Linked DNA regions of Luteitalea sp. TBR-22. The protein of the gene in region 1 interacts with the protein of each later gene in a pairwise test. Links are inferred from orthologs where the notes say so. Each region holds a gene or a part of one and is shown on either strand. Other genes may lie near its edges.

Evidence for each region. Proteins that work in one complex are often made in the same cells at the same time.
Region 2: the proteins of TBR22_RS16900 (region 1) and glp interact in binary tests that used the Escherichia coli proteins (3 or more experiments, as listed by UniProt). The link is inferred for Luteitalea sp. TBR-22 from one-to-one orthologs.

What each region holds. Positions count from the first base shown.
Region 1 is NZ_AP024452.1:4,014,893-4,017,697, forward strand. It holds TBR22_RS16900 (molybdenum cofactor guanylyltransferase), read left to right. Parts: upstream 1-1,001; coding sequence 1,002-1,610; downstream 1,611-2,805. Other genes in the region: TBR22_RS16890 (tetratricopeptide repeat protein), read right to left, coding at 1-403; TBR22_RS16895 (hypothetical protein), read right to left, coding at 400-981; TBR22_RS16905 (arginine--tRNA ligase), read left to right, coding at 1,637-2,805. UniProt on the Escherichia coli protein: Transfers a GMP moiety from GTP to Mo-molybdopterin (Mo-MPT) cofactor (Moco or molybdenum cofactor) to form Mo-molybdopterin guanine dinucleotide (Mo-MGD) cofactor.
Region 2 is NZ_AP024452.1:1,043,694-1,050,507, reverse strand. The notes cover bases 2,044-5,000. They hold glp (gephyrin-like molybdotransferase Glp), read left to right. Parts: upstream 2,044-2,864; coding sequence 2,865-4,136; downstream 4,137-5,000. Other genes in these bases: TBR22_RS04295 (PVC-type heme-binding CxxCH protein), read right to left, coding at 4,265-5,000; TBR22_RS04305 (family 16 glycosylhydrolase), read left to right, coding at 2,044-2,827. Also shown: more of TBR22_RS04305, read left to right, coding at 80-2,043; more of TBR22_RS04295, read right to left, coding at 5,001-6,814. UniProt on the Escherichia coli protein: Catalyzes the insertion of molybdate into adenylated molybdopterin with the concomitant release of AMP.

The DNA of each region.
Region 1 (2,805 bases):
GGATCTCGGGAAAGCCTCGTCCCGCCTCGACCTGCACCACGCGCACGGCCAGGGTGAGGGTGTCGCCGGTGATGTCGACGCTGCCGGTCACCAGTTCGCGCACGCCGATCACCTGGGCGGCCCGCAACAGCGTCGCCCGCGACAACTCCCCGTCGGCAGGCAACTCGAGCGCATCGAAGGCCGCAACGCGATCGGTGCGCGGGACGGCGGGGCGCCCGAGGGCGGTCAGGGCGTCGCCGATCAGCAGGGCCGCGCCCTCGCCGAGCCACAGCGTCCGGGGATCCTGCCCCGCCGACCGCAGCGGCATCACCAGCACGGAGGGCTGCACGGACGGCCCCTGCGCAGCCGCGGGGGCGACCACGCTCCCCAGCAGCACACAGGCCAGCAGCACCCACCGGATCACGCGGCCTCCTCGCGCGGCTCGAGCGCGATCACGCACGCATCGCCCCCCTGCGCCCGGCACGTCACGACGCTGCCCGCGTAGGCCACGGGGTCGCGGGCGACCAGCGCCTCGAGGAACGCGACGTAGTAGCGGCAATGCGGCCCGGTCGACGGGTCACGCTGGTTGCAGAAGATCGACCCCTTGATCTCGATCTCCAGCCGCCGCTGCCGCACCCGGGTGCGGACCCTGGTGCCGCGGTAGGCGTGCTCGAAGTGGCGACGGGCCTGCTTGCCGACCTGCCGGAGTCGCAGCGTCACCGGCAGGAACTGCCCTCCCTGCCTCGCGGCCCAGCCCTGCCCGGCCAGCCACCACTCGGCGGCGTACGTGGCGGCCTGCGTCATCACCGCGTCGTAGGGCGCCTCTTCCTCGTGGCGCAGGAAGCTGAGGACGGCGGTGACCGGGGCGAGATTGACCGCATCTTCCCGCCAGCCGCGCGGCCGCAGGTAGCTCTCGTAGAACTCCAGCCGCATCGGGAGCAGGTCCGCGATGGCCTGGTGGAGGGCCGCGGCGAGCAGCCGGTCGATTCTCGCCTCACTCATTTTCTGGTAACGTTTTCGCGGTGAGTGGGCGTCCGGAGGGCCAGGCCGACCAGTGGACCGGCGTGGTCCTGGCCGGTGGCCGCAGCCGGCGATTCGGCGGCGTGGACAAGACCCGCTTGCCCCTGGGTGGCCGCACCCTGCTGGCGCGGGCGCTCGATGCGCTGGCGCCGTTCACCGCTGGTCGCCTGGTCGTCGGCGGCGCTCCGGTGGCCGGCGTGGCGCAGGTGGCCGATGCCGCCCCGGGAGAGGGTCCGCTCGGCGCAATCCTGACGGCCCTCGAGGCAATCGACACGCCGTACGCCCTGCTGCTGGCGGTCGACCTGCCCTTCATCCCAGGCTCCCTGCTCGGCAAGGTGCGGCGCGCTGGCGCGGAGGCCGCAGTGGCGCTCGTGCAGGCCCCGGATGGCCGGGTGCCGTTGTGCCTGTCGGTGCGGCGCGAGACCGCCCCGATCCTGCGCGAGTGGTTCGAACGGGGAACGCGCCGCGTGCGGGCGCTGGAGGACCTGGCGCCGTGCGCGTGGGTCGCCGCCGAAGCGGCGCCTCCGCCTGGCGCCCTGTGGAACGTCAACGATCCGCTTACCTATGCGCGGGCGCTCGAGATGGCGGAGCACGACTGCCCGGCATGCTAACCCACTGATCTGACCGAGTCAAACCGATGATCCTGCCTCTGCAGCAGGCCGTGCGAGCGGCGCTACGAGACACGCTGACAACACTTTACGGCCCCGAGGCCGTGCCGGCGACCCTCGTCGTCGAGACCCCGCCGACCCGCGCCCTCGGCGACCTCGCCCTGCCGTGCGCCTTCGAGCTCGCGCGTGTGCTCCGCAAGGCGCCCCGGGCGATCGCGCAGGAGATCGTCGCCGCGCTGCCTGCCATCCCGGGCGTGCGGAGCGTGCAGGCAGTCGGCGGCGGGTACATCAACGTGCATCTCGATCGCGCCGCGTTCCTGCGCACGCACCTCGGCCGGCCCGTCGCCGCCGAGGACCTGCCGGCCCGCGCCAAGACCATCGTCGAGCACACGGCCATCAACCCGAACAAGGCGGCCCACATCGGCCACCTCCGCAACGCCATCCTCGGCGACACGATCGGCCGCCTGCTGCGCTTCCTCGGCACGCCGGTCGAGATCCAGAACTACATCGACGACACCGGCGTGCAGGTCGCCGACGTCGTCGTCGGCTTCGAGCAGCTCGAGGGCAAGGGCCTCGACGAGGTGCGAGCGCTCGCCGCGGGCGAGAAGTTCGACTACTACTGCTGGGACCTCTACGCCCGCGTCACCGAGTGGTACGAGGCCGACCGCAGCACCCGCCTCGGGATCCGGGCGCGCACGCTGCACGCCATCGAACACGGCGAGGGCACGAGCGCCGAGATGGGGGCGGTGATCGCCGACGCCATCGTCCGCTGCCACCTGCGCACGATGGCCCGACTCGGCATCGACTACGACCTGCTGTCGTGGGAAGGCGACATCCTGCGGCTGCAGTTCTGGGCCACGGCCTTCGACATCCTCAAGAAGAACGGCACGGTCTACCTGCAGACGGAGGGCAAGCTGAAGGGGTGCTGGGTGATGGAGATCGACGAGGACGTCGACTCCACGCTCGCCCAGGGCGAGGCCGCCGACGTCGAGGGCCCCGAGGGCGCGGACGCGGACGCCGACGGCGTCAACCCGCGCGAGAAGGTCATCGTCCGCTCCAACGGCACGGTGACCTACGTCGGCAAGGACATCGCGAACCAGTTCTGGAAGTTCGGCCTGCTCGGCAAGGACTTCGCGTACCGCCCGTTCGCCACGCGGCTGGCCGGCGACACGCTCTGGGCCACCACCACCACGGGCGG
Region 2 (6,814 bases), 3.0 Mb from region 1 along the record:
CATCACGGTCGCAGGTCCTCCCTTCCGCCGGCTCGTTCGGTCGTCCCTGAACGCACGTCCATCGGTCAGAGGTCTCCCCATGAAGAACATGTCCCGCGCGTGTGTCGTGCCGTTGGTGCTGGCCACCACCGCCGCCGCACTCGCCATCCCGTTCGACGGCGTGTTGCTCGACGACTTCACGCAGTTCCCCTATCTCTGGCGGTCATCGCCGAACGTGACCCTGGACCGACTGGTGATTCCCGCCGACGGTCCGCTGGCGCTGCCGGGACAGACGACCGACGAAGCGGTGCTGTCGGTGACGCCGCCCCTCCGCATCGCGGTGCAGGTGCAGGGGAACCGCTGCAAGGGCGGCAACGGCGTCGTGGCGGTGGTGGTGCCGACGACGCCGTCGTTCGACGCCGCGACGCTCGATGAACGGACCGTCACCTTTGCCGGCGCGCGCGAGGCCCACGTGGACGCGGCTGGCGTGCCTCGTCGGCACCTGCAGGATGCCGACGGCGACGGCGACCTCGACCTCGTGTTCCACTTCCGCGCCTCGCAGATCGGCCAGGCCTGTGGTGCGGCCACCACGCCGCTGAACGGCTGGACGTTCGACGGCCAGGCGGTGACCGCGGGTGGGGCCGACGCCTGGTTCGGCCGGGAGTTCGTCACGCCCCAGGACTGGAGCGCCGCCGATGGCCTGCGCTTCTGGTACTACGGCCGCAACAGCGGCGACACCATCGCCGTGGACGTGCTCGACAACCGCGCCGCGGATCCCGGACCGGCCGGCTGGACGCTGGTGTGGTCCGACGAGTTCGACGGCGCGGCTGGCGCTTCGCCTGACGCCAGACACTGGACGCCCGAGGTCGGGGACGGCACCGCGCAGGGCATCCCCGGCTGGGGCAACGAGGAACTCGAGTACTACACGGGCGACCCTGCCAATGCGGCGACCGACGGCGCCGGTCACCTGGCCATCACGGTGCGCGAAGCCGACGGCGCCCTCACCTGCTACTACGGCCCGTGCCGCTATACCTCGGCGCGCCTGATCTCGCAGCACAAGGTCGAGTTCGGGTACGGACGCGTCGAGGCGCGCGTCAAGGTGCCGGCGGGCGCGGGGCTCTGGCCGGCCTTCTGGAGCCTCGGCTCCAACATCGGCCAGGTCGGCTGGCCGCAGGCCGGCGAGATCGACATCATGGAGTTCGTCGGACGGGTGCCCAACGAGATCTTCGGGACCATCCACGGGCCGGGCTACTCGGGCGGGAGCTCCTTCTTCGGCACGTACGACTTCGGCACGCCCGCGCACCAGGCGTACCACACGGTGGCGGTCGAGTGGCAACCCGGCCGGATCGACTGGTTCGTGGACGGCGTGAAGTACCACACGGCCACGCCGGCCGACGTGGCGCCGCGCCAGTGGGTCTTCGATCACCCGTTCTTCCTGCTCCTCAACGTCGCGGTCGGTGGCAACTTTGGCGGCCCGGTCGGCGCCGACACGGTCTTCCCCGCCACGATGCTCGTCGACTACGTGCGCGTGTACCGCGGACCTGACTCGTCGGAACGCTTCGGCGCGTCGTTCGTGGACGACTTCAGCGGGTGGCGCGAGGTGGTCCTGCCCTTCAGCGACTTCGCGCGCGGCGCCGCGCAGCCGGCCGGCGCCCCGAACGACGGCTTCACGCGCACGAGCGTGTGGGGCTATCGCTTCCGCCTGCCCGACACCGGCATGGGCACCGGCCCCGTCCTCATCGACGGCGTCGGCCTCACGCAACCGTCGTCGGTCGTCGTCACCACGTCGGCCAACGCCGGCCCGGGCTCGCTGCGCGCGGCAGTCGCCACGGTGGCCAACAACGGCACCATCACCTTCGCGCCGTCGCTGGCTGGCGCCACCATCCCGCTGGCCGGGCCGATCGTGGTGGGCGGCAAGACGGTGACGGTGGACGCGGCGGCCGCGCCGGGGATCGTCCTGAGCGGGGGCGGAGCCGACCGGATCTTCATCGTCGACGCCGGCGCCGGGTTGTTGCTGCGCGATCTGACCATCGCGAACGGCTTCGGGTGGGATCTGGCCGGCGGCGTGCTCAACAACGGCACCCTCGACATGGACCGGTGCATCGTCACCAACAACGTGATGAAGAGCGGTGCCCTGGACTTCTGGAAGGGCGGCGGCGGCATCTACAACGGGGGTGGCAGCACCTTGCGGCTGCGGAACAGCACGGTGAGCGGCAACAGCGCCACCAACGGGGCGGGCGGAGGCGTGTACGCGTTCTTCGGCGCCAGCGTGCAGATCGAGAACAGCACCCTGAGCGGCAACACTTCCACCGACGTCGGCGGGGGGATTCGCAGCCTGAGCAACGCGACGCTCCTCAACAGCACGTTGAGCGGCAACCGGTCGACGGGCTGGCACGGCGGCGCCATCTTCCAGACCGACGGCGCCATGACCCTGACCAACACCACCCTCACGGGCAACGCCGGGCCGGACTGGGCACCGTCGGCCATCTTCGTCGGGACGTTCACCGCCGCCAACGCGTCGATGACGCTCCTCAACAGCATCGTCTCGGGCAACCAGTGGTACGCCTGCGAACTGGGCCCCTTCGGATCCGGGGTCGTGACGATCACCTCGTGGGGGCACAACGTCACGCAGGACGCATCGTGCAGCGCCGTGGCCAGCGACGTCATCGCCGCCGATCCACTCCTGGGGCCGCTTGCCGCCAACGGGGGGCCGACACTGACGCACATGCCGCAGGTCGGGAGCCCGGCGCTCGGCATCGCGGCGACGTGCCCCGCGACGGACCAGCGCGGCGTGGCGCGCCCGCAGGGGGCCTGCGACGCCGGGTCGGTCGAGCGCGAGGAACCGTGAACACGAGCCGACCGCACGACCACGGAGGGCGGGTTTCATGAGCGATGCCTCCCGCGCCGGACGCGACGGCGCGTTCGGTGGCATGCGGCCCTTCGGCGACGTGCTGCCGCTCGAGGAGGCGCGTCGCCTCATCGACGAGGCAGCACGCGTGGTCGATGGCGCCGAGTGGGTGGCCGTCGGCGAGGCCGCGGGCCGGGTGCTCGCGGCCGACGTGCCGGCGCCGTTCGACGTCCCCGGCTTCGACCGGTCGGCGATGGACGGCTACGCCGTCCGGGCGTCGGATGTGGCCGAGGCCACCGACGCGGCGCCTGTCTGGCTGCGCCTTGCCGGCCGCGCGCGTCCCGGTGCCGCGTTTGCCGGGACCGTCGCACCGGGCACCTGCGTGGACACGGCCACCGGCGCGCCCATCCCCGACGGCGCGGACGCGATGGTGATGGTCGAGCGCACGTCGCGCGACGCCGACCGCGTGAAGTTCACGCGCCCGGCGGTCCCGGGTGACCACGTGTCGCCCCGCGCCAACGACGTCCGGACCGGCGCGGTGGTGCTGCGCGGCGGCGACGTGCTCACCCCAGCGCGGGTCGGCGTGGCGGCATCCTTCGGCCTGCGAACGCTGCTCGTGCGGCGGCGCCCCGTGGTGGCGCTGATCTCGAGCGGCGACGAACTCCTCGATGCCGGGGACGCGGAAGGTCCGCCGCCCGCCGGACACATCTACGACGCGAACCGCGCGATGCTCGCCGCCCTGTGCAGGGCGTCGGGCGCCGACGTGCTCCCGCTGCCGCTGGTGCGAGACACGCTGCAGGCCTGGCGTGACGCCTTCGACGCGGCTGCCGGCGCCGACCTCATCGTGTGCTCGGGCGGCAGCTCCGTGGGCGAGCAGGACTACGGCGCCGACATCCTCGCCGAGCGGGGCGAGGTGCGGTTCCACGGCATCGCCGTGAAGCCGGGCAAGCCGACGGCATTCGCCCGGATCGACCGGGACGGCGGCGCGCAGTTCGTACTGGCGATGCCGGGCAACCCGACCTCGTGCCTGTCCAACGCGTACGTACTGCTGCGGCCGCTGGTGCGGCGACTGGCCGGCCTGCCCGCGCTCGTGCCGGTGACGCGTGAGGCGACGCTCACGCGTGCGTTGTCGTCGCCGGTGGATCGGCTGCAGTTCTACCCGGTGCGGCTCGACGGCGATCGGGCCGTGCCGGTGTTCAAGGGCTCCGGGGACGTGACGAGCCTGTCGGACGCCGACGGGTACGTCGAGGTGCCGATTGGCGTCGCGCGCGTCGAGGCCGGCACGCGCGTCCTGGTCACGTTGTACTGATCGCGGATCGCGATGACGGCCGACCTGAAGGTCGGCCGCTACGCGTGGGGCTCGGACATCCTCCCCTCAATCCGTGGGCGTCGACCTTCAGTACCCCCCGGCGTAGGCGTCGACATTCATGTCGACGCTCAGCGCTTCGCCTTGCGATCCAGCGGGTCGGGCAGCGCCTCGAGGTACGCGATCAGGTTCGACAGCTCCGCAGGCGTGAGCAGTTGCTCGAGGCCCGGCGGCATCATCGAGAACTCGACGGGCTCGACCGATGCGACGGTCGCGCGCGGCAGGCGCAGCGAGGCGCCGGGGCCCGTTTCGAGCAACAGCGCATCCGGCAATTGCTCCTTCACGATGCCGGTGTTCTCGCCGGTCTTCGTCCGCACGCGCCAGGTCTCGTACTCGCGCGCGAAGCTGGCGCTCGGATAGAGGATCGCCTCGAGGATGTCGTGGCGCGAGCGGATCTCGCCGATGTTGCTCAGGTCGGGCCCGAACGCCGCCCCCTGCGAGCCCACGGCATGGCACGTCGAGCAGGTCGCCTTGCCGAAGAACAGGCGCCGCCCGGCGTCGATGTCGCCGCGCCCGAGGCCGGCGTCGATCTGCTCGAGCCGCTTCAGGCGGGCATTCTGCCGCTGCTGCAAGGCGAGCATCAACGGCGCCGCCTGCGTCGGCACGGGCTCTGGGAACCGCGCCAGGCGGGTCGAGAGATCGCGCTCCGACAGCACGTCGAGCCTGTCGGTCGATCGCTCGAGGGCCCTCACCAATGCGGTGCCGACGCTGGCGCTCGTGCTGCGATCGAAGGCCGTGACGATGCGCGGCAGGAGGAAGGCGTCGGTGGTGGCGACGTGAGTCTCGGCCAGGGCGACGAGCTGGGCATCGGTCAGCGCCGCCTGCGAGAGGATGCCGGCGGCCTGCTGGCGGACCGGCGCCGGCTGTGCCTTGTCGAGCTGGGAGGACAGCCACGCGAAGGTGGGCTCGTCGAGCGCTGGCTTCACGAGCACGAGCGCGTCGAGCGCCTCGAAGCGCTGCGGCACGGGCGCCGCCGCATCACCGGCGAGGCGCGCGAGGTCGGGCGCGAGCGGCTCGATGCGGCGCGCCGCCACCAGCCGCATCACGCGAGCCCGCGTCGCCGCGTCGCCCGACGCGAGCCGCGTCCGCAGCGCCTCCACCCACGCCTCGGGCACCTTGCTCACGGGACACGCCTGCATCACGTCGAGCAGCAGCGGCGCCCGCTGTCCGGCCAGGCCGGCGGCGATGAAGCGCTGCACGTCGCCGTCCTTGCACACGCCGACCATCACATCGCGCAAGGCGGCGGCGTCCGCCTCGGCCAGCGCCGGCGCGTCGAGGCGCGCGCGCACACCCGTGATCACCAGGTCCGACCAGCCGGGATGATGCGAGGCGGCCCAGATCCCCGTGCGCCACAGCGCATCGTCTTTCGAAGTGAGGAAGGGACGCACGTGGTCCTGGGTCAGCCGATCGCCGTCCATCTGGTCGAGGGCGATGAGCGCGGCGCGGCGCACCGCGGTGGCCGGCGAGCCCAGGGCCGTGACGAGCGGCTCGGGCTGCTTCAGCGCGATGAGCGCGTGGATGATCGCGTGCTCGAGGAAGCGGTCGCCTGGCGCCTGCGCGGCCTTGAGCAGAGCGGGCACCGCCTCGGACCGGCCGAGCTGCTCGAGCGCCGTCGCCGATTGCCGCCGTACCGCCGGCGCGTCGGTCACCACGAGTCGCAGCAGGGTGGGCAGCGCGGCCTCGTCGCGCGCCAGGCCCGCGCTGCGCGCTGCCGCGACGCGCACCGCGACGTCGCGATCGGCAAGCGCCGCGCGGACCGCCTCACGCGCCGCCGGCGTGCCGATGCGATGCAACGCGAAGACGACGGCCGCCCGCGTCTCGGGATCCGAGCCGAGCCGACGCGCGTTCGCCAGCGTCGGCACCCCGCCCTCGCCGGCGCGCACGAGAGCCTCGAGGGCGCGATCGCGGACGACCGGCCGCGGGTCGGCCAGCAGCCCGCCGAGCCGCGCCGGGGTGAGCGACGCCCACGGAATCGACCCGCCGCGCGGGTCGGTGACGGCCGGGGCACCGGCCCTGCGGATGCGGTAGATGCCGCCGGCGACTTCCGGCTTGGCCACCCGCGACAGCGGGCAGCCCTTGATGAACCAGCCGCCGGTCTCGATCACGATGAGGCTGCCGTCGGCGTCCTGCAGCACGTCGGTCGGGTGCGAGTCGCCGCTGGTGGACGTCATGAACGGGAAGTCCTCGGTGCGGTAGGTCGATCCGCTGGCCGACACGACATGCCGCATCACGCGCCCGGTGTTGAACTGCGCGCTGAACAGGTTGCCGTGCATGTCGGGCCCGAGCGCCGTGCCGCGGTAGCGCGCCAGCCCCGACGGCGCGACGCGCGCCAGCATCGTCATCGGCGGCATCAGGTCGCCGGTCAGCTTCAGCTTGTCGGCGGCAATCACGTCGAGCGGCTTCGGGTAGACGCCGCCCTCCACCCAGTGCATCAGCGCGTCGCGCAGGCCGTCGCGCGGCTCGATGAAGTACGTCATCGTGCCGACCACGTCGCCCGACGGCATGAAGACGAGTTCGATCGAGTTGTCGAACCCGCCGCCAGACACCCACTCGAGACCGGTGCCGTCCGGCCGGACGCGCCAGATGCGCGCGCCCTTCCCCTCCAGCGTGTCGCCTTCCTT